One region of the Pseudomonas sp. WT-JTC genome, then DNA from elsewhere that is predicted to be linked to it. Evidence: riboswitches for the same ligand, from Rfam matches in the RefSeq annotation. Region 1 holds a riboswitch; the other holds the start of a gene.
The links. A riboswitch is a leader RNA that binds a small molecule or an ion and turns the genes downstream of it on or off. The one in region 1 is predicted to bind cobalamin.
Positions count from the first base shown of each region.

Region 2: linked by a shared signal. The riboswitch ahead of cobO (cob(I)yrinic acid a,c-diamide adenosyltransferase) and the one ahead of AC06G5_RS13290 (CbtB domain-containing protein) in region 1 are both predicted to bind cobalamin.

Region 1 covers NZ_CM160042.1:2,889,114-2,903,829, reverse strand. The annotation lists gene AC06G5_RS13330 (NfrA family protein) at 1-2,570, shown strand, start outside; gene AC06G5_RS13325 (DUF4434 family protein) at 2,570-3,478, shown strand; gene AC06G5_RS13320 (MerR family transcriptional regulator) at 3,616-4,020, opposite strand; gene AC06G5_RS13315 (NADH:flavin oxidoreductase/NADH oxidase family protein) at 4,097-5,320, shown strand; gene AC06G5_RS13310 (vWA domain-containing protein) at 5,466-6,011, opposite strand; gene AC06G5_RS13305 (magnesium chelatase ATPase subunit I) at 6,131-7,138, opposite strand; gene cobN (cobaltochelatase subunit CobN) at 7,196-11,059, opposite strand; gene cobW (cobalamin biosynthesis protein CobW) at 11,063-12,133, opposite strand; cobalamin riboswitch at 12,237-12,449, opposite strand; cobalamin riboswitch at 12,645-12,868, shown strand; gene AC06G5_RS13290 (CbtB domain-containing protein) at 12,991-13,182, shown strand; gene AC06G5_RS13285 (CbtA family protein) at 13,194-13,901, shown strand; gene AC06G5_RS13280 (cobalamin biosynthesis protein) at 13,898-14,311, shown strand; gene cobM (precorrin-4 C(11)-methyltransferase) at 14,397-14,716, shown strand, end outside.
Region 2 covers NZ_CM160042.1:1,794,108-1,808,823, forward strand. The annotation lists gene AC06G5_RS08080 (AI-2E family transporter) at 1-447, shown strand, start outside; gene hda (DnaA regulatory inactivator Hda) at 678-1,382, shown strand; gene AC06G5_RS08090 (C40 family peptidase) at 1,605-2,237, shown strand; gene AC06G5_RS08095 (C40 family peptidase) at 2,403-2,939, shown strand; gene AC06G5_RS08100 (O-methyltransferase) at 2,958-3,611, shown strand; gene AC06G5_RS08105 (PQQ-dependent sugar dehydrogenase) at 3,717-5,030, opposite strand; gene AC06G5_RS08110 (hypothetical protein) at 5,097-5,681, opposite strand; cobalamin riboswitch at 5,835-6,068, shown strand; gene cobO (cob(I)yrinic acid a,c-diamide adenosyltransferase) at 6,151-6,762, shown strand; gene AC06G5_RS08120 (cobyrinic acid a,c-diamide synthase CobB) at 6,773-8,173, shown strand; gene bluB (5,6-dimethylbenzimidazole synthase) at 8,170-8,820, shown strand; gene cbiB (adenosylcobinamide-phosphate synthase CbiB) at 8,817-9,725, shown strand; gene cobD (threonine-phosphate decarboxylase CobD) at 9,718-10,710, shown strand; gene AC06G5_RS08140 (cobyric acid synthase) at 10,707-12,158, shown strand; gene cobU (bifunctional adenosylcobinamide kinase/adenosylcobinamide-phosphate guanylyltransferase) at 12,282-12,803, shown strand; gene cobT (nicotinate-nucleotide--dimethylbenzimidazole phosphoribosyltransferase) at 12,800-13,855, shown strand; gene cobC (alpha-ribazole phosphatase family protein) at 13,852-14,427, shown strand; gene AC06G5_RS08160 (adenosylcobinamide-GDP ribazoletransferase) at 14,430-14,716, shown strand, end outside.

The DNA of each region.
Region 1 (14,716 bases):
AACTCGATGATCAAGGCTGGCAACGCCTGGCCAATGCCTACGTGCAACGCCTCGACGAGCAACCCCTGCAGCAATTGCTGCAGACAGCGCCTGGCCCGGAAGCGGCGCGCAAGGTTCGACTGGCCATGGTCGACCGGGCGATTGCCACGGGCCACGTCCAGCAGGCGCAGCGCTGGATGCAGTCGCTGTCACCTGCCGACCTTGCCGATCCGGCGCAACGCCAGCGCCTGTGGGAACTGGCGCGACAGACCGGCGACAGCGCCACGGTGCAACGCTTGAGTGGCGAGTTGCAGCGTCCGTGCCTTGAGACGGCCGAGTGGTTGTCCCGCCACGACCCACAAGCTGCGCTCGTCCAACTGAACAGTTGCCAACCCGAAGAAAACCCGCAGACCTGGCTGATCCTTGCCCAGCGCCTGCAAGCCACCGAACTGTTGCAAGCGACACGCCTGCCGGAACCCTGGGACTCGCGCCGCCGCGAACGCCTGCTCGACGTCTGGCACAATGAGGGCCGCAGCGACAAAATCATGGCCTACCTCGCCGGCCAGCCGCAGACCGCCGACGTGGTGAAACGTCGTGCCGAACTGCTCCAGGCCTCGGGTCGAAACCGCGAAGCGGCGACTTTCTGGGAGCGGCATTATCAGCAGACCGGCAACCTCGATTCGCTCGGTCAGGCGACCTATCTGGCGCTGAATGCCGGCCAACGGGAACAGGCGCAACAGTTACTCGAAACGGCCTACGACCATCACGGCGGCAAGCTGCCAACAGCCCTGCTACAACGGTTGGCGGGGTTATATGCCGCGTCGACGCCGACCGCGGCACAACAGCAACGCATCGTTTCGTTGCTCAACCGCGTCGACCCCGTCACTCGCGGGCAACTGCTCGCGCAACTGGCGGAAAACGGCCAGTGCGACGCTGTTCAACAGGCGATTGGCGATCTCCCGCAAGCCGCGGGCGACTACCGCGCCCTCGGCCGTTGTGCAATGCCCGAGCGCCCCGGTGAAGCGGTGGTGTATTACCAGACCGCCGAAAAAATGGGCGACCAAAACAGTCGCTTGCCACTGGCTTACGCCCTGGAAGCTGGCGGAGACTCGGCGGGTGCCCTGGCCATCTGGCGCAGTTTTCCGGACGCCGAACTCAGCGACAATGCCCGCCTAACTGCCAGCCGCGGTGCCCTCAGCATCGGCGACACGCAAACGGCCGAACACTACTGGCAACAAAGCCTCACCCGCAGCGCCAATGAGTGGGCGTTGGGCGCGGCGATCGCCGATGCCCGGGGCGATCACACTCTCGCGCTACAGCGTCAGCGTTCCGCCCTGCAGCTGGTACCGGATGCCGAGCATTTCTATGCGGCCTCGGTCACGGCGCAAAAGGCCGGCGACCTGCAACAAAGTACCGAATGGCTGGCCGAGGCCGTGCGCCGCGCCCCGGACAACCCCCGTTATCGCGCCGACTACGGCGTGCGCCTGGCCGGTGCCGGGACCCAGGCAGAACGCGCCCGAGCCATCCCGTACCTGCAACGCGCCACCCGGGACTTCCCGGAGGACTATCACCTTGGCGAAACCCTGGCCTGGCGTTATGACGAGGTCGAAGACAGCGCCTCGGCGCGCAAGGAACTGCGTCGGGTGATCGACCTGGAACAGAACCCGGTAGCCACCGATGACGAGGATGGCAGCATGCAAGCGCGTCGCTATCGCCAGCGCCGCGCCCACGAAAGCCTGTCCCGTCGCGACTCCGTCACCATCGCCAGCACCTGGTCACCGGCCGGGGTATCGACCAACGACATCCTGCGCCCCGACGACAGCACCGGCACGCAACGCCGCTCCAGCTCGCAGAACGTGCAACTGGCCATGTGGGACCACGCGCTGGGCGAGGAACCCAGCCGCGCCGGCAGCACGTTGTCGGTCTACGGCCGTGTATTGCTCGGTGGTGTGGGCCGGTCAAGCTATGCCGAATCCCTCGGCACCGGCGTCGGTCTGCGCTACAAGCCCTGGGGCACCGCCAACATCAACTTCTACGGCGAGATCTACAAACAAAGCCAGTTCGATGCTGAAGACAACCACGGCCTGAGCCTTGGGCAAATGCTGGTTCCGGAAAAACTCTCCGATCAGGTCAGCGATCATCGTCAGGACGGCCACACCACCACCGATTATCTGCTGCGTACAACAGCGTCGTTCCTTGATCAGGGGCGATTGCGCAACGATTGGCGGGTCGATGAAAGCGATTGGGAAGAGCGCTTCCTCTACCTTGACGCGGCATGGTGGACCAAGGCCGGCGAGCATCAATGGCTGTCACGCTTCCAGCAGGGACACACCTGGAAGCTGCCGTTCAACGGCGCGCAAACCCTCATGCCGTACGGTTTTCTCGAGTTCGCCACCCAGGACCCGAGCAACGAATGGCGCCAGGACTTGCGCACAGGGTTGGGCTTGCGTTGGCAATGGTGGTTCAACGATGACCACTACAACGCCTATCGCGCACACCTGTCGGTGCGCACCGAATATCAGCAATGGCTGGGCGGCAATCTGTATGAAGGCGGTAACGGTGTGCTGGTGGGCGTGGAGTTGAATTTCTGATGAGGCGATTTCTTTTGGTTTTTTGCCTGTTACTGGGGGGTGTGGCGAGCCATGCTGACGAGCGGATTTTCTATCAGCCACTCAATGTCGATGCCAACCTGAGCCAGGCGCAATGGCAGCAAATCTGGCAAGACACCGCCCGCCAAGGTGCGCACACGGTGATCGTGCAGTGGACGGCCTACGGTGATTCGGACTTCGGCGGTGCCAACGGCTGGCTCGCCGACAGCCTGAAACTGGCCCAGGCCCAAGGCCTGAAACTGGTGCTGGGACTGCGCATGGACCCGGCCTACTACCAGCGCATCGATGAATTGGACAGCGCCGGGTTGGCAATGTACTGGCAGACGCAGCTGGGGCAGTCCCTGACCCAACAGCAGAAATTGCGCAAAGACTGGAAACTCCCGGTCAGCGGCTGGTATTTGCCCATGGAACTGGATGACCTGCACTTTCTGCCGCTGGATCGCCGGCAAACGCTGCAACGCCAGCTCAAGGACTTTTCCGGCAAACTCGACGCGCCGCTGCACATCAGCGTATTCAACGTCGGCAAACTCGCGCCGCCAGTCAATGGTCAGTGGCTGGGCGAAATGGCGAACGCCGGAATTCAGGTGTGGTGGCAGGACGGCGCCGGCACCGGACGTTTGCCACTCTTGATTCGCAACGGCTACGCCAATGCTCTGCCCTGCTCCATTGGCATCGTCAGGGAAGCCTTCCGGCAAGTCAGCACTGCCGGGCAACCGTTCCGCGCCGAACCGATGCCCCCCCAATCGACATCGCCGGGTTGCCACCTGACATCGGTTTTCTCCCTGCGCTACCGTCCGTGGGGCAAGGTGATCCTCGATAACCAGCACAACAGCAAGGTCGGCGATGTACAAAACCATCAGCATCGGCCTGGCCCGGGTACTCGATGGTGACACCCTGAACCAGGCGCTGGTCAAGGCCGATGAAGCCCTGTAAGCGTCAAAACATACGGGCAAGGGTCGGTATTCGTTTCATCAATGAACTGATCCACCCAATCGCGAGCAGGCTCGCTCCCGTATCCCGACCCGACCTAGTGCTTGAATGACGTCATCACCCGTTCCGCATTTTCATCGCAACTCATGCCTTCGGGCCGGGCCTGGATGGTGTCGATCCAGCCCAGCAACTGTGCCTTGCTATGGGCCAGGTGCCGTTGCATCTCTTCGATCTGCTCGATCTTGCGATGCAGGCCGGCCATCAACTCATCGTGCTTGAACGCGCCCGTCAGATTATCCGGCAGTAACTGCTTGAGTTCCTCCAGGCTGAAACCGGCTTGTTGCGCACACTGGATGATTTGCAGGGTTTGCAACGCCTGTTGCGAGTAACGCCGATAACCGTTGGCAGAACGCTCGACCTGCCGGATCAATCCCTGAGACTCGTAAAAACGGATGCGCGAGGCGGTCAGCCCGCTCAACTGTGCCAATTCACCAATCTTCATACGGATCTCATTTACCTGCTTGACATTAAAGTTAACTTTAAGCTTAGCCTCTGCTCATCACTACGAGGAGTCAAGCATGTCGCCCTTCCAAACCTTGAATTTGCCCAACGGCCAGACCATCGGTAATCGCATTGCCAAAGCCGCGATGGAAGAGAACCTCGCCAACACCGATCAGGTGCCCGACCAGGCGCTGTTTCGCCTGTACCAGGCCTGGGCCGAGGGCGAGGCCGGCTTGCTGCTGACCGGCAATGTAATGATCGACCGCCGTGCAATGACCGGACCCGGTGGTGTAGCGCTGGAGGACGAGCGTCATCTGGAACGTTTTCGCCAGTGGGCCACTGTCGGCCGGGCTGGCGGTGCGCACTTCTGGATGCAGCTCAACCATCCTGGCCGCCAGACCATGGCCAATCTTGGCCAGCAAGCTCTGGCGCCGTCGGCGGTTGCACTGGATCTCGGCCAGTTCTCGAAGATGTTCGCCGAACCCAAGCCCATGAGCGAGGACGACATCCAGGAGGTGATCCGGCGCTTCGCCACCAGCGCCGCACTGGCGGAGAAAGCCGGCTTTACCGGTGTGCAGATCCACGCCGCCCATGGCTACCTGATCAGCCAGTTCCTTTCGCCGATCACCAATCGGCGCACCGATCATTGGGGCGGTTCGCTGGAAAATCGTGCGCGCCTGCTGTTGTCCGTTGTCGAGGCGGTTCGCCAGGCGGTGTCGCCGCAATTCTGTGTATCGGTAAAACTCAACTCAGCGGATTTCCAGCGCGGTGGTTTCGATGCCGATGATGCACGGCAAGTGATCCAGTGGCTTAACGAACAACCGATCGACCTGCTGGAACTCTCCGGTGGCAGTTACGAAGCACCGGCCATGCAGGGCGAAGCGCGCGACGGCCGGACCCTGGCACGGGAGGCGTACTTTCTGGAAATGGCCGGTGAACTGGCCAGCGTGGCGCGGATGCCGGTGATGGTGACCGGCGGAATCCGGCGTCTGGCAATCGTCGAACAGGTCCTCGACAGCGGCCTCGCCATGGCCGGCATCGGCACCGCCCTGGCCGTGGAACCGCAATTGGTCAAACACTGGCGCGAAGGCCAGAACAGCCATCCGCAACTGCCGCCGATCCGCTGGAAGCGTAAACCCCTGGCAGCGCTGGCGAGCATGGCAGTGGTCAAGTTCCAGCTGCATCGCTTGAGCCGTGGGCGCAAAACCCGGCCTGAAGTCTCGGCGCTATGGGCGTTGATTCTCGACCAGCTGTACATTGGCAAGCGTACCCGGCAGTACAGGCAGGCGATGGGCAAGTAATCCGAAATGGATGGTGACTGACCCACCGCTTTCGCGGGCAAGCCCGCTCCCACAAGGTTTGGCATCTACCGAATGTTTCAGGCAAGGCAAATAACCTGTGGGAGCGGGCTTGCCCGCGATGAGGCCAGTACAGGCGAAACAGATCTCAGCCAGGAATCAGCTCGTCAATGTGCCGATACTCAGCCTGCAACTGCGCAGCCAGCAACTTGCTGCGCCCAAGCCGGATCGGCCCGCGCTCGATGTCGATCAACAGCCCCGGACATTCCAGCGTCGGCAGCAGCGGCCAGTCCTTCAGCCGGCCATCGGTCACCAACAACAACCGCTGCTGCTCTGCCGGAAAGCGCTTTTGCCGTGCGCCAAGCCATCGCCCTGCTTCGCTCAATGCCGCCAGCAACGGCGTGCCGCCACCCGCGCCAAGGCCATCGAGCCAATGGCGCAGCCCCGTGAAAGCCTTGAAGCCCTGCACCTGCCACTTGGGCGCAGAACCGCTGGCCGTGAGCAGGGCCAGGCGTGCACGCTGGCGATAGGCATCGTCGAACAGTTGCGCCAGCAAGCCCTTGGCATCGCTCAATGCCTGATGACGGCGGGTCGATGCGGAGGCATCAACGATCACCAGCCACAGTTCATGGGGCGAGCGAGTACGCAGGTGAAACAACAGATCGTCGCGCTGACGCGGCCGGCCATTGAGCAATGTGCCGGGCCAGTTGACCGAACCACTGCGGGCTGCGTGACGTTTGCCCAGTTTGCCGTGGTCCAGCCGCCCGGCTCGAGGTCTGGCATTCGCCCCCGCGTCGGAGCGAGGGCGAATGCCTAGGGCTTTTTTGGCCAGCTCGGCACTTCACGTCGGGCGCCGACCGCCAGCGCCTGGGCAGGCAATTCGCCCCACTGGCCCTGCCCTTCGCTCGGGTTGGCGTTCTGCGGTGCAGTGGATTGCGGCGCGTGGGATTCCTGAGACGTCGGCGCCGAATGCTCGCGACGGCGATGGCGCAAAGCGAACTCGGCGACTGCGTCGATATCTTGTTCGGCGATAGCGTTTGCCCCGCGCCAGGCGGCGTGAGCCCGTGCGGCACGCAGCCAGACCAGATCGGCGCGCAAGCCATCGACGCCGGCGGCAAAGCAACGTTCAGTGATACATGCCAGCGCCTGGTCGTCGAGGGGAATGCTTGCCAGGGCGTTGCGTGCGTTCTGGCAACGTTCGCGCAGAGACGCCTGCGCCGATTCCCATTCGACGCAGAAAGCTTGCGGATCGCTGTCGAAATCCAGGCGACGGCGAATGATCTGGCCTCGTTCTGTCGGAGCTGTTTGGCCACTCAGGGCGACGTTCAAGCCGAAGCGGTCGAGCAGTTGCGGACGCAGTTCACCCTCCTCCGGGTTCATGGTGCCAATCAGCACGAACTTCGCCGAGTGCCGATGGGAAATGCCATCACGCTCGACCAGATTGGTGCCGCTGGCGGCCACATCGAGCAGCAGGTCAACGAGGTGATCAGGCAACAGATTGACCTCGTCGACGTAAAGCACGCCGCCGTCAGCCCTGGCCAGTACGCCGGGCGAAAACTGCGCGCGACCTTCGCCCAGCGCCACGTCGAGATCGAGGGTACCGACCAGGCGTTCCTCGGTGGCACCCAAGGGCAATGTGACGAACTGACCGCTGGCCAGCAGGTCCGCCAGACCGCGGGCCAGGGTCGACTTGGCCATGCCCCGCGGGCCTTCGATCAGTACACCGCCGATTTTCGGGTCGATGGCGGTCAAGTACAGGGCCAGCTTCAAATCGTCGGCGCCGACCACGGCGGAGAGGGGGAAATGCGGGGTGTAGGTCATCTTGAATACTCGGTCATGGTCGGTAATTTCACAGTCACTTGAGTGCCATGTGGCGCATCAGCTGTCTTCTTCTATATCCAGCAACAAATTCTCCAGCGCCTCGCGGTACTCGCCCGGGTCCTTCCACATCCCGCGTTGTTGCGCCTCGAGCATGCGTTCAGTCATGTCGCGCAAGGCATGGGGATTGTGTTCGCGAACGAAGTCCCGGGTGTCCGGGTCGAGCAAATAGGCATCGGCCAGCAACGCGTACTGGTGATCGTCAATCAACTGCGTAGTGGCATCGAAGGCGAACAGGTTATCGACTGTCGCGGCCATTTCGAACGCACCTTTGTAGCCGTGGCGTTTAACGCCTTCGAGCCATTTCGGATTGGCGGCCCGGGAGCGGATGACCCGGTTCAGCTCTTCCTTCAGGGTGCGAATCTTCGGCAGATCCGGCTGGCTGTGATCGCCATGATAACTGGCCGCCGTCTCGCCCTTCAGGCTTTCCACCGCCGCGAGCATACCGCCCTGGAACTGGTAGTAATCGTTGGAGTCGAGCAGATCGTGCTCGCGGTTATCCTGGTTTTGCAGCACCGCCTGTACCTGGCTCAGGCGCTGGGTGAACTGTTCACGAGCGGCGGTGCCCTCGTCAGCACCACCGTAAGCGTAGCCACCCCAGTTGAGGTAAACCTCGGCCAGGTCCTCGCGGGTCTGCCACAGCCGACCATCGATGGCGCCCTGCACGCCTGCGCCGTAGGCACCGGGTTTGGCCCCGAAAATCCGCCAGCCGGCCTGACGTCGCGCCGCGTCTTCATCGAGCCCTGCCTGCAACAAGGCTGCACGCTCGGCGCGCACCTTGGCCGCCAACGGGTTGAGGTCGTCGGGCTCATCCAGGTCGGCGACCGCTTGCACCGCCGCGTCGAACAAGCGAATCAGATTGGCAAAGGCATCGCGGAAGAAACCGGACACACGCAAGGTCACGTCCACCCGCGGACGGTCAAGCAAACTCAACGGCAGAATTTCGAAATCATCGACCCGCTGACTGCCAGTCGCCCAGACCGGACGCACCCCCATCAACGCCATCGCCTGGGCTATGTCATCGCCGCCGGTGCGCATGGTCGCGGTGCCCCATACCGACAGGCCGAGCTGGCGCAAATGATCGCCGTGGTCTTGCAGGTGCCGTTCGAGAATCAGGTTGGCCGACTGGAAACCGATGCGCCACGCCGTGGTGGTCGGCAGGTTGCGCACGTCCACCGAGTAAAAGTTGCGCCCGGTGGGCAGCACGTCCAGACGACCGCGACTCGGTGCGCCACTCGGGCCAGCGGGGACGAAGCGACCGCTCAGGGCATCGAGCAAACCGCGCATTTCCGCCGGGCCGCAGGCGTCCAGCCTTGGCGCGACCACCTCGAGCAGGTTGTCGAGGATGGCTTGTACCTCAATCCAGCCTGCCCCCTGTAGGAGCAAGCTTGCTCGCGATGGAGTGTCAGTCGACACCAATGTGGCTGACACAACATCGCGAGCAAGCTCGCTCCTACAAGGGCCAGGTTTGGTTTGGGAGGGAGCATCCACTGCCTGCGAGATCAGTTGTGTGGCGAACAGCTCGAGGCGTTCGCGGGTATCGCCAGTGGTGCGCCAGAGTTCATGGCTGATCGACAACAAGGCATTCGGTCGAGGCCCGGTCCACGGCTCGGCCAATGCACAATCGAGCGGATCGAACCCCAGCTCGAAAGCCTTGGCCAACGCCCGCAGCAGACTCGACTGCGCCCCACGGCCATCGCCCCGTGGAATGCGCAACAGCGCGAGCAAAGTGTCAATGCGCAAGCGCCCGGTGGGCGATTCGCCGAACACATGCAGGCCGTCGCGGATCTGCGACTCTTTCAAGTCGCACAGGTAAGTGTCCAGACGCGGCAACCAGATCGCTGCGTCAGCATCGCTGTCGAGTTGCTCGTCCAGTTGCAGTTCACGGTCGATGTGCGTATCGCGCACCAGTTGCAGGATGTCGCGCTGCAACTCTCGGGCGCGGCGCGGATCGAGCAGCTGCGCTTCGTAATACTCGTCTGCCAACAGTTCGAGGTTGCGCAGCGGGCCGTAGGTTTCGGCACGGGTCAGCGGTGGCATCAAGTGATCGATGATGACCGCCTGGGTGCGCCGCTTGGCCTGGGCGCCCTCGCCCGGGTCGTTAACGATGAATGGATAGATGTTCGGCAGCGGCCCGAGCAAAGCATCTGGCCAGCAATGTTCCGACAGCCCGACGCCCTTGCCCGGCAGCCATTCGAGGTTGCCGTGTTTGCCGACGTGGATCACGCCGTGGGCGCCATAGGTGTTGCGCAGCCAGAAATAAAACGCCAGGTAACCGTGGGGCGGTACCAGGTCCGGGTCGTGATACACCGCGCTCGGGTCGACCTGATAACCCCGGGCCGGTTGAATGCCGACGAAGGTCAGGCCGAAGCGCAGGCCGGCGATCATCATCCGCCCGCTGCGACACATCGGGTCGTTTTCCGGCGCACCCCAACGCTCGAGCACCGCCGCGCGGTTGGCTTCGGGCAGTGTGTTGAACATCGACAGGTAGTCGTCCATGGCCAGGCTTTGTTGGCATGGACGCTGGTCGATCGTGTCGACGTCGTTGCTGACTCCGCCCAGCAACTGCTGGATCAGCGCCGTACCGCTGTCCGGCAACTCAGCCGGCAATGGATAACCATCGGCATACAGTGCCTGCAGGATATTCAGCGCGGCCGCCGGAGTGTCGAGGCCGACGCCATTACCGATGCGACCGTCGCGGGTCGGGTAATTGGCGAGAATCAAGGCAATGCGTTTATCCGCATTGGACACCCTCGCCAGATCGACCCAGCGCCGCGCCAGTTCGGCAACGAAGTCCATGCGTTCCGGCTGCGGCCGGTAGCAGACCACATCCGACTGGCTGCGCTCACTGCGCCACGCCAGGTCCTTGAAGCTGATTGGGCGGCTGATGATGCGCCCGTCCAGTTCCGGCAAGGCGATGTGCATCGCCAGGTCGCGAGGACCAAGCCCCTGTTCACTGGCGCGCCAACCCGGTTCGTTGTCCTGGGCGCAAATCGCCTGGATCACCGGAATATTGCGGCGAAACGGGCGCAGATGGGGTGCTTCCGGGCTGGATTGGGCGAAGCCGGTGGTATTCAGAATCACCGAGACGTTGGCCTCGTCGAGCCAGTCCTCGACCACGCCAAGGCAGCCGGGCTCTTTCAGGCTCGCCAGCGCGATCGGCAACGGATTCAACCCCGCTGCCTGCAAACGCTGGCAAAAAACATCAATGAAAGCGGTGTTCGCCGCCTGCAAATGCGAGCGGTAAAACAGCACCGCCGCCACGGGTTGATCGGCGTACCAGTCGGCCTGCCAGTCGCGCAGTGCGGCAGAATGTTTGTGCGGATGGTAAATCGCTGTGCGTGGCAGGGTTTGCGGTTCGCCCCAGGTGTAATCACGTGCCAGCCAGCGATTGGCCAGACAGCGGAAGAAGTCCAGGGCGTTACCCATGCCACCCTGACGCAGAAATTGCCAGAGCCGGTCGCGATCCTCGACGCCGACGGTGCTCAGGTCGCTGAGCTCCGGGTCCGGGCGATCATCGCCCGGTACCAGAATGACCTGCACACCGCGCTGCGACAGCTCGACCAGGCGCTCGATGCCATACCGCCAATAGGCGATGCCGCCGTGCAGTGAAATCAGGATCACCTTGGCGTGACGCAGCACTTCGTCGACGTACAAATCGACCGAGGCATGGTTCTGCACCTGCATCGGGTTGGCCAGGCGCACGCCCGGATAATCGTCGGGCAACTGCTGCGCCGCTTCGGCGAGCAGCGCCAGGCTGGAATCGCCGCTGCACAGGACCACCAGCTCGGCGGGGGTTTGTCCAAGGTCGGCGATGTTGTCATCCGACACGAAACCGCCGGGCTGGGTCCTGAGCAGGTGCATGGCTTACACGCTGAGCGCGGCGCGCAGTTGCGCTTCGAGAACAGTAGCGTCGAGCTCCTGGCCGATCAGCACCAGGCGGGTGATGCGCGCTTCTTCAGCACCCCACTGGCGGTCGAAGTGCTTGTCGAAACGCGTGCCCACGCCCTGGATCAGCAGGCGCATCGGCTTGTTCGGCACGGCGGCGAAGCCTTTGACGCGCAGGATGCCGTGCTGGACCACCAGTTGGGTCAGCGCGTCCATCAGCAGGCTTTCGTCGGCTTGCGGCAGTTCGATGGAAATCGAATCGAAGGCGTCGTGATCGTGGTCATCATGATCGTCGTCGCCATCGTGGTGATGGTCGTGGTGGCTGTGACGGCTGTCGATGTGTTCTTCGGAGCCGGCACCGAGGCCGATCAGCACGTCCAGCGGCAAGCGACCGCTGCTGGCTTCGACGATTTTCACCGCTGGCGGCAACTCTTCGGCGACTTCCAGGCGCACGCGGGCGAGGTCTGCCGGGGCGATCAGGTCAGTTTTGTTGAGGATCACCAGGTCGGCGCTGGCCAGTTGGTCAGCGAACAGTTCGTGCAGCGGCGATTCGTGGTCCAGGTTCGGGTCGAGTTTGCGCTGGGCGTCGACCTGGTCCGGGAACGCGGCAAAGGTGCCGGCGGCCACGGCCGGGCTGTCGACCACAGTGATGACCGCGTCAACGGTGCAGGCGCTGCGGATTTCCGGCCACTGGAAGGCTTGCACCAGCGGCTTTGGCAGGGCCAGGCCGGAGGTTTCGATGAGGATGTGGTCGAGATCGCCGCGACGGGCCACCAGTTCGCGCATCACCGGGAAGAATTCTTCCTGGACGGTGCAGCACAGGCAGCCGTTGGCCAGCTCATAGACACGGCCGCTGGCTTCTTCTTCGGTGCAACCGATCGAGCACTGCTTGAGGATTTCGCCATCAATGCCCAATTCACCGAACTCGTTGACGATCACCGCGATGCGGCGACCCTGGGCGTTGTCGAGCATGTGCCGTAGCAGCGTGGTTTTGCCCGAGCCGAGAAAGCCGGTAACGATGGTGACAGGGAGTTTGGCCAGTGTTTTCATCGGATGCCCTATGGCTAAGGTGGCGGGCATACGGGACGACAACCGGCAACGCGCATGCGGTTGCCTGAAGAGTTCGCCACCGGATCACCCCGCCCGGTTGAAAGTGAGAATCTGTGTCGAGGCAGGTCTCCTGGCTGACGGTGTGCCGGCCTTGAGCCTGGCATTCGCTGCGCCTTCCCGCCGGTCTCATGGATTGAGCCTGCAGTGGCGTGGCAACGAACATCACCGTTCACAGTTGCGGGGGCAGCCGCGGCATCGACCGCGTTCCCTTCTTAGCTTCGACAAACGCCGAAGAACCTCGAAAGCGCAAGGCTACGCATGGTATTGGGGCGGGTCAATGTTCACGTGACTTCTGCGGTGTGCCCTTCGCGAGCAAGCCCGCTCCCACATTTGATCGGGTTCTTTCAGGGGAAAAGGGTCAAGTGTGGGAGCGGGCTTGCTCGCGAAGAACGCAACTCGGTTTCCAGTTGAGAACCCCTGCCAATTGACGCCCAACCCCCGCCCATGCTCTCCTACACACCTTGTTACGGGTGCCCTTCACAGGGTGAAACGGGAAACCGGTGAATCATGTGCTTTACTTCTAAGCCATGTCAGTCCGGTGCTGCCCCCGCAACGGTAAGCGAGCGAAGCATCAGATCCACTGTGCCATCACGGCATGGGAAGGTGATGCTTGCAGGATCAGGCGATGCCTGCCCCCTCGTGAGCCCGGAGACCGGCCCGCAACACAAAAGTGACCAGAACGGTCACTGAAACAACAAACCCGCGGTGGGCGGGCGCTGTTTGAAACGCTGCGCGCCTGGCCGTGCAGGTTTTTGCATGCGCTCTCATTCCCCGCTGACAGACCAGAGGGAAACGCCATGTCGATCATCAGCAGCACCGGCCACACTACAACCAGCACCACTTCTACCCTGGCTCAACGCCTGACCGCCGCCGTCTGCGCGTCGATCCTCGGCGCGTGCCTGGTGTATTTCGCCGGCTTCTCGCACATCGAAGCGGTGCACAACGCCGCCCACGATACCCGTCACAGCTCCGCGTTCCCGTGCCATTGAGACCTGCCAATATGATCAAGCGTATTGCGCAAACAGCAGGTTTCACCGGGCTGCTGGCCGCCCTGTTGCTGACCCTGCTGCAAAGTTTCTGGGTCGCTCCCCTGATTCTGCAAGCCGAAACCTACGAAAAAGCCGAACCGGCCGCTGTTGAAATGCATGAACATGCCGACGGTGCGATGGCTGCCCACACTCATGATGCCGAAGCCTGGGAGCCGGAAGACGGCTGGCAACGCGTACTATCTACCACCGGCGGTAACCTGGTGGTGGCTGTCGGTTTCGCCCTGATGCTGGCCGGCCTGTACACCTTGCGCGCGCCGACCAGAACCTCCCAGGGCCCGCTCTGGGGCCTGGCCGGTTATGCGACATTCGTGCTCGCGCCAACCCTCGGCCTGCCACCTGAATTGCCCGGCACTGCCGCAGCCGACCTGGCGCAACGGCAACTGTGGTGGATCGGTACCGCCGCCTCCACCGCCGTCGGTATCGCCCTGATCGTATTCAGCCGTCACTGGCTGATGAAAGTCCTCGGCGCGGCCATCCTCGCCGTTCCCCATGTGATTGGCGCACCGCAACCGGAAGTGCATTCGATGCTCGCTCCCGAGGCGCTGGAAACACAATTCAAAATCGCTTCGCAACTGACCAACATGGCGTTCTGGCTGGCCCTGGGCCTGATCAGCGCCTGGTTGTTCCGTCGCAAAAGCGATGGCCAATACCGCGCATGACGGATGTCAGCACAGCGCCGACCCTGGTGGTCGGCCTGGGCTGCCAGCGGGGCTGCCCTGTCAGCACGTTGCGGGCGCTGCTCGACCAGGCGTTGGCGGCGCATCAAATCCCGTTGCATGAAATCAAGGCCCTGGCCAGCATCGACCAGAAACGCGACGAACCGGCACTGATCGAGTTGGCGACGCAACTTGGCCTGGAATTGATGTACTTCAGCAGCGAACAACTGGCCGTTTATGAGGCGCAACTCAGTCATCAATCGCAAATAGCGTTTGAGCGCACCGGTTGCTACGGCGTGGCGGAAAGCGCCGCACTGGCCCTGGCAGAACAACTGGCTCAGGCCCCGGCAAAACTACTGATTCCACGACAAAAATATGCCCAGGCAACACTGGCATTGGCCGGCGCCGCCTGAAATCCCCGATAATCCCCGCCATCGATCATGAACATTCTTCATCTGAAGCCCTGTTCAGCCCCTTTTTTCCCCACAGGAACCGACGATGACCGTCTACTTTATTGGCGCAGGTCCCGGCGACCCCGAACTGATTACCGTCAAGGGCCAGCGTCTGATTCGCAGCTGCCCGGTGATCATTTATGCCGGCTCCCTGGTGCCTGCCGCCGTACTGGAAGGTCATTGTGCCGAACAGGTGGTCAACAGCGCCGAACTGCACCTGGAACAGATCATCGACCTGATCAGGACCGCCCACGCCAAGGGTCAGGATGTTGCCCGGGTGCATTCCGGCGATCCGAGCCTGTATGGCGCCATTGGCGAGCAGATTCGCTATCTGCGTGAGCTGGGCATTGCGTTCGAAATCGTACC
Region 2 (14,716 bases), 1.1 Mb from region 1:
TTGCTGGTGATGGTGGCCTTGGGGGTGATCTACGCAGCAGGCCTGATGCTGGTCGGGCTGGAACTGGGTTTGTTGATTGGCCTGATTGCCGGTCTGGCGGCGATCGTGCCGTACATGGGGTTTATCATTGGCATTGGCGCGGCGCTGATTGCGGGGTTGTTCCAGTTCGGTGGTGATCTATACCCGATGCTTGGCATCGTCGCGGTGTTCATGGTCGGCCAGGCACTGGAGGGTATGGTGCTGACGCCGTTGCTGGTCGGTGACCGGATCGGTCTGCACCCGGTGGCGGTGATTTTCTCGATCCTGGCCGGTGGCGAGCTGTTTGGCTTTACCGGTGTGCTGCTGGCATTGCCGGTCGCCGCAGTGATCATGGTGCTGGTGCGTCATGTGCATGATTTGTATAAGGATTCTGAGATCTACTCGGGCGTCGACGAACCGGAGCTGTAAGGGTTGTCGACGGGCGATGGCGGGCTGCCCGGGTTGGTGCCGGGTCGGCCTGCTTGCATCGTGCGACTGTCACATGCACCGCCAAAGAATCTGTCACCAAACCGGGGCGTTAACGCAAACCTTTGATTTTGCTTGTGGTCTGTCGCATTGTGCGGTCCGCTTCACGGGTATAAACTTCGCAAACTTTACACAGAGGCCACTAACGGTTCCTTTGGAACTGTTCAGTCAGCATGAAACCGATTCAGCTGCCCCTAGGTGTGCGTCTGCGTGACGACGCCACCTTTATCAATTACTACCCAGGCGCCAATGCCGCTGCACTCGGCTATGTCGAGCGGCTATGCGAAGCCGACGCCGGCTGGACCGAAAGCCTGATCTACCTTTGGGGCAAGGATGGGGTAGGGCGTACGCACCTGTTGCAGGCCGCCTGCCTGCGCTTCGAGCAATTGGGGGAACCCGCGGTGTATCTGCCGCTGGCCGAACTGCTCGATCGCGGCATTGAAATTCTCGACAACCTTGAACAGTACGAACTGGTCTGTCTCGATGACCTGCAGGCGGTTGCCGGCAAGGCGGACTGGGAAGAGGCGCTGTTCCATCTGTTCAATCGCTTGCGCGACAGCGGCCGACGCTTGCTGATTGCCGCGTCGACCTCCCCGCGCGAGTTGCCGGTGAAGCTGGCAGATCTCAAATCCCGCCTGACCCTGGCCTTGATCTTCCAGATGCGCCCGCTGTCCGATGAGGACAAATTGCGTGCCTTGCAATTGCGCGCATCCCGTCGCGGGCTGCATCTGACCGATGAAGTCGGGCATTTCATCCTGACTCGCGGTACCCGCAGCATGAGTGCGCTTTTCGAGCTGCTGGAGCGTCTCGATCAGGCCTCCCTCCAGGCTCAGCGCAAGCTGACCATCCCGTTTTTGAAAGAAACCCTCGGCTGGTAAACCCGCTGAAACCGGGGCTTTGGCGGGTTTTGGCATATTTCAGGCGTCAGAAAACCCGCTTTCCTGCACGGTGGCAGGCTGCGTGTGAGTTTTAAATGGGCTTAAGCGCTTAGATGTAAACGAGAAACGGATAAGTCACAAAAAGATCGATTGAATTTGCAAATGAGGTTGATAGCGGGCATAGTCTCGGCTTCTTTACAACTTTCAGCCACGGTCGTGCCCATGCTCAATCGCTTCGCACCCCTCGTGCCTCTCGCACTCGTTACCCTGCTGTTCGGTTGCGCTGCCCACACTCCGGTGTCCCAGCAAGTGCCGCAACAACAGGTTCAAAACTCCGTTACTGCCCAGTCCTCCTCTCTTTTCCAGGAAGAGCTGGCTACCGAAAAAGAGCTCGCAGACTTCGCCGGTGGCAAGTCCTACCAGCTTCCGGTACTGGCCGACAGCATCCTCGAACGTGGCATGTCCCTGATCGGTACCCGTTACCGTTTCGGCGGTACCTCTGAAGCCGGCTTCGATTGCAGTGGTTTCATCGGTTACCTGTTCCGCGAAGAAGCGGGCATGAACCTGCCGCGCTCCACCCGCGAAATGATCAACGTGGACGCTCCACTGGTCTCGCGCAGCAAGCTTGAGCCGGGCGACCTGTTGTTCTTCGCAACCAACGGCCGTCGCGGTCGCGTCAGTCACGCCGGGATCTACCTGGGTGACAACCAGTTCATCCATTCCAGCAGCCGCCGCAGCGGTGGCGTGCGGATCGATAGCCTGGGTGACAGCTACTGGAGCAAGACCTTCATCGAAGCCAAGCGCGCCCTGGCAATGGCGCCTAATGCGTCGCCAATCGTCACTGCCCGCAAATAAGCGCACAGTTTGTAAGGCAAACTTAAAGTCTTACTTGAAGTTTGCCATATAACCGCTAGAATCCTGATGTATGAATGATGGCAAACCGCCTGCGTCCCGCGCAGGCGGTTTTCTTTTCTGCACTCCCGGCAGAAAAAGCCGCAGCCAGATCAGGATGCTCTGCTTATGACGACGTCGGCCCGCCTCGCAATCATGTTCTTCGCAGCGCTGCTCAGCGCTTGTGCCAGCCGTACACCGCCACCAGCGCCGGTGGTTCGTGCCCCCATCGTATTTGGCTCTTCACAAGCGTTTTCGCCCGAGGCGGAAGACGTGCTGTTTCGCGCGCTCGGTCTGGTGGGCACGCCTTATCGCTGGGGTGGCAATACGCCGGATTCCGGATTTGATTGCAGCGGCCTGATCGCTTACGTTTACCGCGATGTCGCCGGCATTTCCTTGCCGCGCACCACTCGCGAGATGATCTCCATGCAAGCGGCGAGTGTGGGCAAGGAAGGCCTGCAAACCGGTGACCTGATTTTCTTCGCCACCAATGGCGGTTCCCAGGTCAGTCATGCCGGCATCTACGTGGGGGAAGGGCGCTTTGTCCACGCGCCGGCCACCGGTGGCACCGTGAAGCTCGACAGCCTGTCCAAGACGTATTGGCAAAAGGCTTATCTGAGCGCCAAGCGTGTTCTGCAGCCTGAACATCTGGCGCGCAACCCGTAACTTCCGGAGCTGGTTGTCATGACTGCTCGCACCCTCAATCTCGACGATTCGCTGTATCAGTACCTGCTCGACGTCTCGCTGCGGGAAACCCCGCTGCTCAAGCGCCTGCGCGATGAAACCCAGGCGCTGCCCATGGCTCGCTGGCAGGTGGCGCCGGAGCAAGGGCAGTTTCTCGCTTTGCTGGTGAAACTGACGGGGGCCAGGCGCTTGCTCGAAGTCGGCACCTTTACCGGTTACAGCGCGCTGTGCATGGCGGCGGCATTGCCCGCTGACGGTTCGCTGATTTGCTGTGATATCCCCGGCGACTACAACGCCACGGCCCTGCGCTATTGGCAGGAAGCCGGGCTGGCCGGACGCATCGATCTGCGTCTGGCGCCTGCCCTGGAAACCCTCGGCAAGCTGGACCACCCAGGCCAGTTCGATCTGATTTTCATCGATGCCGACAAGGCCAACTATCCGGGTTATCTGGAACACGCCCTGCGATTGCTGCGGGTTGGCGGGCTGGCGGTGTTCGATAACACCCTGTGGAGCGGGCGCGTGCTTGAGACCAATCCAGAGAGCGCGGACACCCGGGCGATCCAGGCGCTGAACCGGGCGTTGAAGGATGATGCGCGGGTGGATCTGTCGTTGTTGCCGTTGGGGGATGGTTTGACCCTTTGCCGCAAACGCTGAACCCCGTGGGAACGGGCTTGCTCGCGAATACAGGCTGTCAGTCGACTGATGTGTTGGCTGATACACCGCATTCGCGAGCAAGCCCGCTCCCACAGGTTCAGTGACTTACTTTGCTGCCGACACTCGCCATACCTTGTTCCCCACATCATCGGCCACCAACAGGTCACCCTGCCGGTCGATCACCACGCCCACCGGCCGGCCCATGGCTTCTTCCTTGTCGTTGAGAAACCCGCTGAGCACTTCAACCGGGTTTCCGACTGGCTTGCCAGCGCGGAAGGGCACGAAAATCACTTTGTAGCCGCTGTGGGGCTTGCGGTTCCAGGAGCCGTGCTGGCCGATGAAGGCGCCTTCCCTGAATTGCGCCGGCAACTTGTTGCCTTCGGCAAACGCCAGGCCCAGTGACGCCGTGTGTGGGCCGACGGCGTAGTCCGGGGTGATAGCCTTGGCCACCAGGTCCGGGTTTTGCGGCTCGACGCGAATATCGACATGCTGGCCGTAGTAACTGAACGGCCAGCCATAGAATGCACCGTCTTTAACCGAGGTGATGTAGTCCGGTACCAGATCACTGCCGATTTCATCCCGTTCGTTGACCGCTGTCCACAACGCACCACTGCGCGGTTCCCAGGCCATGCCGTTGGGGTTGCGCAGACCTGAGGCAAAGATCCGGTGCTGGCCGGTGGCGCGATCCACTTCCCAGATCGCTGCACGACCTTCTTCCTTGTCCATGCCGTTTTCCGCAACGTTGCTGTTGGAGCCCACAGTGACGTAGAGCTTGCTGCCGTCCTTGCTGGCGATGACGTTTTTGGTCCAGTGGTGGTTAAGCGGGCCGCCTGGCAGGTCAATTACCTTGATCGGTGGTGACTGGATCTGCGTATCGCCACTTTCATAGTGAAAGCGCAGAAGGCGATCGGTATCGGCCACGTACAGGTCATTGCCGACCAGCGTCATGCCGAAGGGCGAATTGAGGTTTTGCACAAACACCGTGCGGGTTTCCGCAACGCCATCGTGATCCTTGTCGCGCAGCAAAGTGATGCGGTTCGCGCTGGGCACGCGAGCCCCGGCACGCCCCATGACTTTCTTCATCACCCAGCCGCGAACGCCTTTGCCGTCTTCGGGTTTCGCTGGTGCGCTGGTTTCCGCCACGAGCACATCGCCATTGGGCAGCACATAAAGCCAGCGCGGGTGATCCAGGTCTTCGGCAAAAGCGGCCACTTGAGTGCCCGTTGCTGCGACGGGTTTCGCACCCTGTGGCCAGCCGATGGCCGGTGCGATGTTCACGGTCGGGATCAGGGTTTTGTTCGGTTCCGGCAGTCGGGGCGAAGGGCCGGTGCCATCGGAGACTTGCAGGCGGGAGGTCTCGCTGCAAGCGGCGAGCCCTCCTGAGAGCGCGATAACGAGAACGAGCGAGGGCGTGCGCATGCTGGTCTTCCCTATGAATGCCTTGTTCTAATCATAGAGAAGCGTTATCGACCGATGGTTCAACCCTTAGCCGCGTGTTTCCTTGAACAGCACCGCAATGCCGGGGTGATAGTTGCCAGCTTCGTTGCGCAATTTGCGGTAGGCATAAGGGAAATACCAGGCGACGGCGCAGGTGTGTTCCTTTTGCAGGTCGTCGACCATGTCCTGGAGTTCTTCCGGCGTTGCGCCTTGCTGGGCTTTTTGCGGGGCGACGAACAGGCAGCCGAGTTTCAGGTCGCTGGCATGGCTCACTCGCTTCGCATCGCTGGCGATGTCGACCAAGGCCTGGGTCAGGTTGAGGCTGTTGACCCGTGGCCAGCGCTGGCTGACCTGGATGTAGGCGCGGGTTTCGGGCGAGGCGAGGAACAGGTCGGCACGGCCGTTGCGGTCGCCTTCTTCGGTCTGTTTGCGGGTGGGGGTCTGTTGCAGCGTGACCATCTCGGCCATCCAGGCCGCGGCAGAGAGCAGTCCGAGATTGGCTTTTTCGTCATGCCAGTACGGTGTGTCGCCATCGCCACGGACGGCGTTATAGCGGTCGATGCATTCGAACCAGCGCTCGAGCACCGGACGCAGGAATTCCAGCTTTGGATTGCTGATGATCATGCCTTGCATGGGCTCACCCTTGTTATTGTGTTGTGGGGTTGTGGCTCTTTGATATCACTGCTGCGAGCGTGGCACAAGATTGACGTCAGATTATTGATTGACGACAGTTATTCGGCAGGTGGCCGCCCGGCTTTAATTGACGCTCCACCCCCAACCCTCTAACCTTCGCGGCTTGTTTCAGGTGCTCTGTGACTTGGGTCGACAGAGTGAAACAGGGAAGCCGGTGAGTGAGTCCTTCTGTTTGTCGAAGGCCTGCAATTCCGGCGCTGCCCCCGCAACGGTAAATGAGTGAAAACTGTGTGTGATGCCACTGTGTCGATTCGATGCGGGAAGGCGCACAGTCCGGCCCCGCGGCCACTCATGAGCCCGGAGACCGGCCTGATTCATCCAGCGGCATCACGGTGGGCGATGCCAGGCTTGTTGCCTTCTTTTGCTGTGCCTGCCCGCCGTTATTCCTGCCTCAACGGAGAGCTCCCCCATGACTGATACCCCCGATCGTGACGAACGCCACCTGGCGCGCATGCAGCGCAAAAAAGCCGTGATCGACGAACGCATCGCCAATTCCCCGAACGAATGCGGCCTGTTGCTGGTGCTGACCGGTAACGGCAAAGGCAAGAGCAGTTCGGCCTTTGGCATGCTCGCCCGCGCCATGGGGCATGGCATGCAATGCGGCGTGGTGCAGTTCATCAAGGGCCGCAACAGCACGGGCGAAGAGCTGTTTTTCCGGCGCTTTCCCGAGCAGGTGCGTTTTCATGTGATGGGTGAAGGTTTTACCTGGGAAACCCAGGACCGTCAGCGCGACATCGCTGCCGCCGAAGCCGCCTGGGCGGTGTCGCAGCAACTGCTGCGCGATCCGTCTATTGGTCTGGTGGTGCTGGACGAATTGAACATCGCACTCAAGCATGGCTACCTCGACCTCGATCAGGTGCTCAGCGACTTGCAGTCCCGGCCACCGATGCAGCACGTGGTGGTCACCGGTCGTGCCGCCAAGCCGGAAATGATCGAGATGGCTGACACCGTCACCGAAATGGGCGTGATCAAACATGCCTTCCAGGCCGGGATCAAAGCGCAGAAAGGCGTCGAGCTGTGAGTCGCACTTTATGAATAGCCCTCGTCAATGCCCGGCGGTACTGATTGCCGCGCCGGCTTCCGGCCAGGGCAAGACCACCGTCACCGCGGCGCTGGCCCGATTGCATCGCAATCAGGGGCGCAAGGTCCGCGTGTTCAAGTGCGGCCCGGACTTTCTCGATCCGATGATTCTCGAGCGCGCCAGCGGTGCGCCGGTGTATCAGCTGGACATGTGGATGGTCGGCGAGCAGGAGAGTCGCCGGTTACTGTGGGAAGCCGCGGCCGAAGCCGACCTGATTCTGATCGAAGGCGTCATGGGGCTGTTCGACGGTACGCCGTCGAGCGCCGATCTGGCGCGGCATTTTGGTGTGCCGGTGCTGGGTGTGATCGATGGCACCGCCATGGCCCAGACCTTCGGCGCATTGGCCCTGGGGCTGGCGCGTTATCAGCCGGACTTGCCGTTCGCCGGCGTGCTGGCCAACCGCGTCGGCACACTGCGCCATGCGCAACTGCTCGAAGGCAGCCTGACTGAAGGTTTGCGCTGGTACGGCGCGCTGTCCCGGGAAACCGGGATCGAACTGCCGAGCCGGCACCTGGGGCTGGTTCAGGCCAGTGAGCTGAACGATCTCGACCTGCGCCTCGATGCGGCCGCCGATGCCCTGGCCAGCAGCTGCGAGGTCGCGCTGCCACCGGCAGTCGAGTTCGCCGCACCGGATGCCATCGCCGCCGAACCGTTGCTGGCCGGTGTGCGCATTGCCGTTGCCCGGGATGAAGCCTTTGCATTCACCTACGGTGCGAGCCTGGACTTGCTGCGGGCGATGGGCGCCGAGTTGTCATTCTTCTCGCCGATCCGCGACCGTGCGTTACCAGAGGCCGACAGCCTGTACCTGCCGGGTGGTTACCCGGAGCTGCACCATGTTGCGCTGGCGCAGAACACCACGATGCTCGATGCGATCCGCGCCCACCACCAGGCAGGCAAACCACTGCTCGCCGAGTGTGGCGGCATGCTGTATCTGCTCGATTCGCTGACCGATGTCGAGGGCACTCGCGCCGAACTGGTGGGCTTGCTGGCCGGTGATGCGGTCATGCAAAAGCGTCTGGCGGCGCTGGCGTTGCAAGCGGTGGAACTGCCGGAAGGTTCGCTGCGCGGGCACACCTACCACCATTCGCTGACGACTACTGAATTGACACCGATTGCCCGTGGCTTGAGTCCTAACGGTGGGCGAGGGGCGGAAGCGGTTTATCGTGAGGGGCGGATGACTGCCTCCTATGTGCATTTCTATTTTCCGTCCAATCCGTCGGCGATTGCCGCGCTGTTTGCGCCTGACCGAAAGGGCGCCTTCGCGAGCAAGCCCGCTCCCACAGGGGATCGAGTTTCATCAGGCCACTCACTTTCAAATGTGGGAGCGGGCTTGCCCGCGAAGAGGCCATGACGGATAACGGATTTTCCGAGGCCGAACGCGCAGCGGTCTATCGCGCCATCGCCGAACGCCGCGACATGCGCCACTTCAGCGGCGGCACCGTCGAGCCTGAATTGCTCCGGCGCCTGCTCGAGGCCGCACACCAGGCACCCAGTGTCGGTCTCATGCAGCCTTGGCGCTTCATCCGCATCAGTGATCGCACCTTGCGCGGGCAAATCCAGGCCCTGGTGGAAGAAGAACGCATCCGCACCGCCGAAGCCCTCGGCGAGCGCAGCGATGAGTTCATGAAGCTCAAGGTGGAAGGCATCAACGATTGCGCCGAGGTACTGGTCGCCGCACTGATGGACGAGCGCGAGCAGCATATCTTCGGCCGCCGCACCTTGCCGGAAATGGACATGGCCTCACTGTCCTGTGCCATCCAGAACCTGTGGCTGGCGTCCCGCGCGGAAGGGCTGGGCATGGGCTGGGTGTCGCTGTTCGAACCCCGGGCACTGGCGGACCTGTTGCGGCTGCCGCCGGGCGCCAAACCGCTGGCGGTGCTGTGTCTGGGACCGGTCAAAGAGTTCTACCCGGCGCCGATGCTGGTGCTTGAAGGCTGGGCGCAGGCGCGTCCGCTACATGAATTGCTGTACGAAAATTTCTGGGGAGTGAGTCAATGAGTGTGGCGTTGTTGAGTGTCGCCGCGGTTGCGCTGGATGCGCTGCTGGGTGAGCCCAAACGCTGGCATCCGCTGGTGGCGTTCGGCCGTTTTGCCGAGCGCATCGAGCAACGTTTCAACGGTGGTGGTCGCGGTTGGCGCAGCCATGGCGTCACTGCGTGGGTGATCGCCGTGTTGCCGCTGACGCTGCTGGCCACGGCATTCTCCTGGGCGCCTTATGTCGGCTGGATCGTCGAGATACTCGCGCTCTATTGCGCCCTCGGCATGCGCAGCCTCGGCGAGCACGTCGAGCCTGTGGCCAAGGCCCTGCGCGGTGGTGATCTTGATGAAGCACGCAAACGTGTGAGCTATCTGGTCAGCCGTAAAACCAGCGAACTGGATGAAACTGAAGTTGCCCGTGCCGCTACCGAGTCAGTATTGGAAAACGGTAGCGATGCGGTGTTCGCGGCGTTGTTCTGGTTTGCCGTGGCGGGTGTGCCGGGCGTGGTGCTCTACCGCCTGAGCAATACGCTGGATGCGATGTGGGGCTATCGCAATGAGCGCTTCGAGCGGTTCGGCTGGGCGGCGGCGAAGATCGACGACGTGCTCAATTACATTCCTGCGCGTCTGGTGGCACTGACTTACGCGCTGCTGGGCAAAACCCGGCTGGCGTTGAAATGCTGGCGCACCCAGGGCCCGACCTGGGACAGCCCGAACGCCGGCCCGGTGATGGCGGCGGGTGCGGGTGCGCTGGGTGTCGAACTGGGCGGGGCGGCGATTTATCACGGCGAACTGCATCAGCGTCCGCAGTTGGGCGAAGGCGTGCCGGCGGATGCCGACTCCATTGACCGGGGCTGGCAATTGGTCCAGCGCGGGGTATGGTTATGGCTGCTGATTCTCTGCATGGGGGCTGAGTTTTATGCTTGAGCACGGTGGGCGGCTGCGCAAGGCAGCGCTCGAGTACGGCATCGATGAAGCTGACTGGCTGGACCTGTCCACGGGGCTGGCACCCTGGCCGTTCCCGGTGCCGGATATTCCGCTGCGGGCCTGGGCCCGTTTGCCGGAGACGGACGATGGTCTGGAGCAAGCCGCCTGTGATTACTACGGTACCTTGCAGGCGCTGCCGGTGGCCGGCTCGCAGATGGCGATCCAACTGCTGCCGCGATTGCGTCGGGCGGGCAAGGTCGGCGTGTTGTCGCCGTGTTATGCCGAGCATGCCGAAGCGTGGCGTCGCAACGGCTACATCGTGCGGGAAGTGCTGGAGCAGGAAGTCGACTTCTTTATCGACAGTTTCGACGTGCTGGTAGTGGTCAATCCGAATAACCCCACAGGCCTGAGCCTTACGCCCAGTCGCTTGCTCGACTGGCACACGCGACTGGCCCAACGCGGTGGCTGGCTGGTCGTGGACGAAGCGTTCATGGATAACACGCCGCGACTGAGCCTGGCGCCGTTTGCCCATCAAGTCGGGTTGATCGTGTTGCGCTCCTTCGGCAAGTTTTTCGGCCTGGCCGGCGTGCGCCTGGGCTTTGTGCTGGCGGAGCGCAAGTTGCTCAAGTTGCTGGCTGAACAAGTGGGGCCGTGGGCCGTGAGCGGGCCGACCCGGGTGGTGGGCCACGCCTGCCTGCGCAATACCGAAGAGCAGACCCGGCAACGGATACGCGCGGATGACGCCAGCGAGCGCCTTGCGTCGTTGCTGGAGCAACATGGGTTCCAGCCGCAGGGCGGTTGCGCGCTATTCCAGTGGCTGGTCACCGAACGCGCCGAAGAGCTGCATGAGTTCATGGCCCGGCGCGGCATTCTCCTGCGGTTGTTCGCGCACAACAGCAGCCTGCGATTCGGCTTGCCCGGTGACGAAGCCGCCTGGGTGCGACTGGCGCAGGCGTTCGAAGATTTCGCCAAGGAAAACCAATGACCACGCTGATGGTGCAGGGCACCACGTCGGATGCCGGTAAAAGCACACTGGTGACCGCGCTGTGCCGTTGGGCCACGCGCCAGGGCACAAGGGTGGTGCCGTTCAAGCCGCAGAACATGGCACTCAACAGCGCGGTGACCGCCGACGGTGGCGAGATCGGTCGCGCCCAGGCGGTACAGGCCCAGGCCGCGCACCTTGAACCGCACACCGACATGAACCCGGTGCTGCTCAAGCCCAACAGTGACACCGGTGCCCAGGTGATCATCCATGGTCGCGCCGTCACGACCATGAACGCCGTTGCCTATCACGACTACAAAGCCATCGCGATGCAAGCGGTACTGGCCTCCCACCAGCGCTTGAGCGCGGAGTATCCGCTGGTGATGGTCGAGGGCGCGGGCTCGCCGGCGGAAATCAATCTGCGGGCTGGCGACATCGCCAACATGGGCTTTGCCGAAGCGGTGGATTGCCCGGTCGTGCTGATCGCCGATATCAATCGCGGCGGGGTTTTCGCCCATCTGGTGGGCACCCTTGAACTGCTGTCGCCGAGCGAACAGGCGCGGGTCAAAGGATTCGTCATCAATCGTTTCCGTGGTGATATCGCGTTGCTGCAACCCGGTCTCGACTGGCTCGAAGAACGCACCGGCAAACCGGTAATCGGCGTGTTGCCGTACGTGATGGACCTGCACCTGGAGGCCGAGGACGGCATCGATCAACGCCAGACCGATAAAGCCGACCAGGTACTGAAAGTGGTAGTACCGGTGCTGCCGCGCATCAGCAATCACACCGATTTCGATCCGCTGCGCCTGCATCCGCAAGTGGACCTGCAATTCATCGGCCCCGGCCAGGCGATTCCACCCGCCGACCTGATCATTCTTCCTGGCTCGAAAAGCGTGCGCAGCGACCTCGCGTACCTGCGGGCCAATGGCTGGGAAACCGCAATCGCCCGGCACCTGCGTTACGGCGGAAAACTGCTGGGGATTTGTGGCGGCCTGCAGATGCTCGGCGAGCAAGTGCATGACCCGCTGGGTCTCGAAGGTGCGCCGGGTTCCAGTGTCGGTTTGGGGCTGCTGGCGTTCCAGACTCAACTCGAACAAGAGAAGCAGTTGCGCAATGTGCGTGGGCGTCTGGCGCTGGAAGATGCGCCGGTTGCGGGTTATGAAATTCATGCCGGCGTGACCACCGGGCCGGCGCTGGAAAATGCCGCCGTGCAACTGGATGACGGTCGCTGTGACGGTGCGCAAAGTTTGGACGGGCAGATTTTCGGCACCTACCTGCACGGGTTGTTCGAATCGCCGGCGGCGTGCAGTGCGCTGTTGCGCTGGGCCGGGTTGCAGGATGTGCAGGCCGTGGATTACCACGCCTTGCGCGAGCGCGATATCGAGCGGCTGGCGGATCTGGTGGAGAAGCATCTGGATACCGGGCTGTTGCGGGAACTCTGTGGAATCTGAGGTGGAAGCTCTGGCCTCTTCGCGAGCAAGCCCGCTCCCACGGTTGACCGCGTTCTAAATGTGGGAGCGGGCTTGCTCGCGAAGACTGAAGTGGCCACACCGCTCATTTGAAAGGATGTAACCATGCTGCAACTGATCCTCGGCGGCGCCCGCTCCGGCAAGAGTCGCCTGGCTGAAAAACTCGCCACCGACAGCGCTCTGGCCGTGACCTACATCGCCACCAGCCAGCCGCTGGATGGAGAAATGAGCGAGCGTGTGGCCCATCACCGCGCCCGTCGTCCTGTCGAATGGGCATTGATCGAAGAGCCCGTGGAACTGGCTCGGGTGCTGCGCGAATCCGCCCGTACCGACAGTTGCCTGCTGGTGGATTGCCTGACCCTGTGGCTGACCAACCTGCTGATGCTCGACGATGCCGAGCGCCTGACAGCCGAGCGTGATGCCTTGCTGGACTGCCTGGCGTCGCTGCCGGGTGAAATCATTTTTGTCAGCAACGAGACCGGAATGGGTGTCGTGCCGCTGGGCGAATTGACTCGCCGCTATGTCGATGAGGCCGGTTGGCTGCATCAAGCTCTGGCTGAGCGCTGTCAGCGTGTCGTGCTGACCGTCGCCGGCCTGCCCCTGACTCTGAAAGGAACTGCGTTATGACTCAATCCTGGTGGCTGAACCCGAGCAAGCCAGTCGATACCCAAGTGGTCGAACAGGCACTGGCGCGGCAACAGCAACTGACCAAACCGGCCGGCTCCCTCGGTCAGCTGGAATCGGTGGCGGTGCAACTGGCGGGTTTGCAGGGGCGGGTCAAGCCGAGCCTGGAGCAGGTGTGGATCGCGATATTTGCCGGCGACCATGGCGTCGTCGCCGAGGGCGTGTCGGCGTTTCCCCAGGAAGTCACCGGGCAGATGCTGCACAATTTCGTCAACGGCGGTGCGGCGATCAGCGTACTGGCGCGGCAACTGGGCGCTTCCCTGGAAGTGGTGGACCTGGGCACGATAACGCCGTCGCTGAACCTGCCGGGTGTGCGCCACCTGAACGTCGGCCCGGGCACGGCGAATTTTGCACAGGGTCCGGCCATGACCGGGGCGCAGGGGCAACTTGCCTTGCAGGCCGGCCGTGACAGCGTGCAGCGAGCAATGGCCAGCGGTGCGCAGCTGTTTATCGGTGGCGAAATGGGCATCGGTAACACCACCGCCGCCAGCGCCCTGGCGTGTGCCTTGCTCGATTGCCCGGTGGGCCATCTGACCGGACCCGGTACCGGGCTCAACGCCGAAGGGGTCAGCCACAAGGCCCAAGTGATCGAGCGTGCCTTGGCATTGCATGGCGCGCAGCGTGACGATGCCTTGCAAACCCTGTTCAACCTCGGCGGTTTCGAGATCGCCGCGCTGGTCGGTGCCTATCTCGCCTGTGCCCAGGAGGGTGTCGCGGCGCTGGTGGACGGTTTCATCTGCAGTGTCGCGGCTCTGGTTGCGGTGCGCTTGAATCCTGAATGCCGTCAGTGGCTGTTGTTCGGTCATCGTGGCGCCGAGCCGGGCCATCGTCATGTGCTGGAAACCCTGAATGCGCAACCGTTGCTCGATCTTGGCCTGCGGCTTGGCGAAGGCAGTGGTGCGGCATTGGCCGTGCCGCTGCTGCGTCTGGCTTGCGACCTGCACGGGCAAATGGCGACCTTCGCCGAGGCCGCCGTGGCAGATCGTCCGGCATGACCTTGCACCTGGATCTGTTGCGCCACGGTGAAACCGAACTCGGCGGCGGGCTGCGTGGCAGCATCGATGATGCGTTGACCGACACGGGCTGGGCGCAGATGCGCGCCGCCGTGGTCGGCCGAGGCCCATGGGATCGGCTGGTCAGTTCGCCGTTGCAGCGTTGTGCGCGGTTCGCCGAGGAGCTCGGTGCGCAATTGGCTGTGCCGGTGCAACTGGACAACGACCTGCAAGAGTTGCATTTCGGCGCCTGGGAAGGGCAGAGCGCGGTGGCGTTGATGGAAACCGACGCACAGGCGCTGGGCTTGTTCTGGGCCGACCCCTATTCGTTCACACCGCCTCAGGGTGAACCGGTCGCAGACTTTTCGGCACGGGTGCTGGCTGCGCTGGAGCGGTTGTATGCGAGCTTTCCCGGTGAGCGCATTTTGCTGATCAGCCACGGCGGAGTGATGCGACTGTTGCTGGCACAGGCTCGCGGGCTGCCGCGAGAACAACTGCTCAACGTCGAGGTCGGCCATGGCGCGGTGTTTTCGCTGACGCTGGAATCCGCTGGCTTGTTGAAGGAAGTGCTCTGACCATGCTGCCGTTCTGGATCGCCCTGCAATTTCTCGGCAGCCTGCCGATTCGCCTTCCCGGCATGCCCGAGCCTCGGGAACTGGGGCGGTCGCTGCTGTTTTATCCGCTGGTGGGATTGCTCTTTGGCGCGATTCTGTGGGCAGTGAACTGGCTGTTGCTCGGCACGCCGACGTTGTTGCATGGGGCGTTGCTGCTGAGCGTTTGGGTCTTGCTCAGTGGCGGGTTGCATCTGGATGGCCTGGCGGACAGCGCCGATGCCTGGCTCGGCGGCTTTGGCGATCGTGAGCG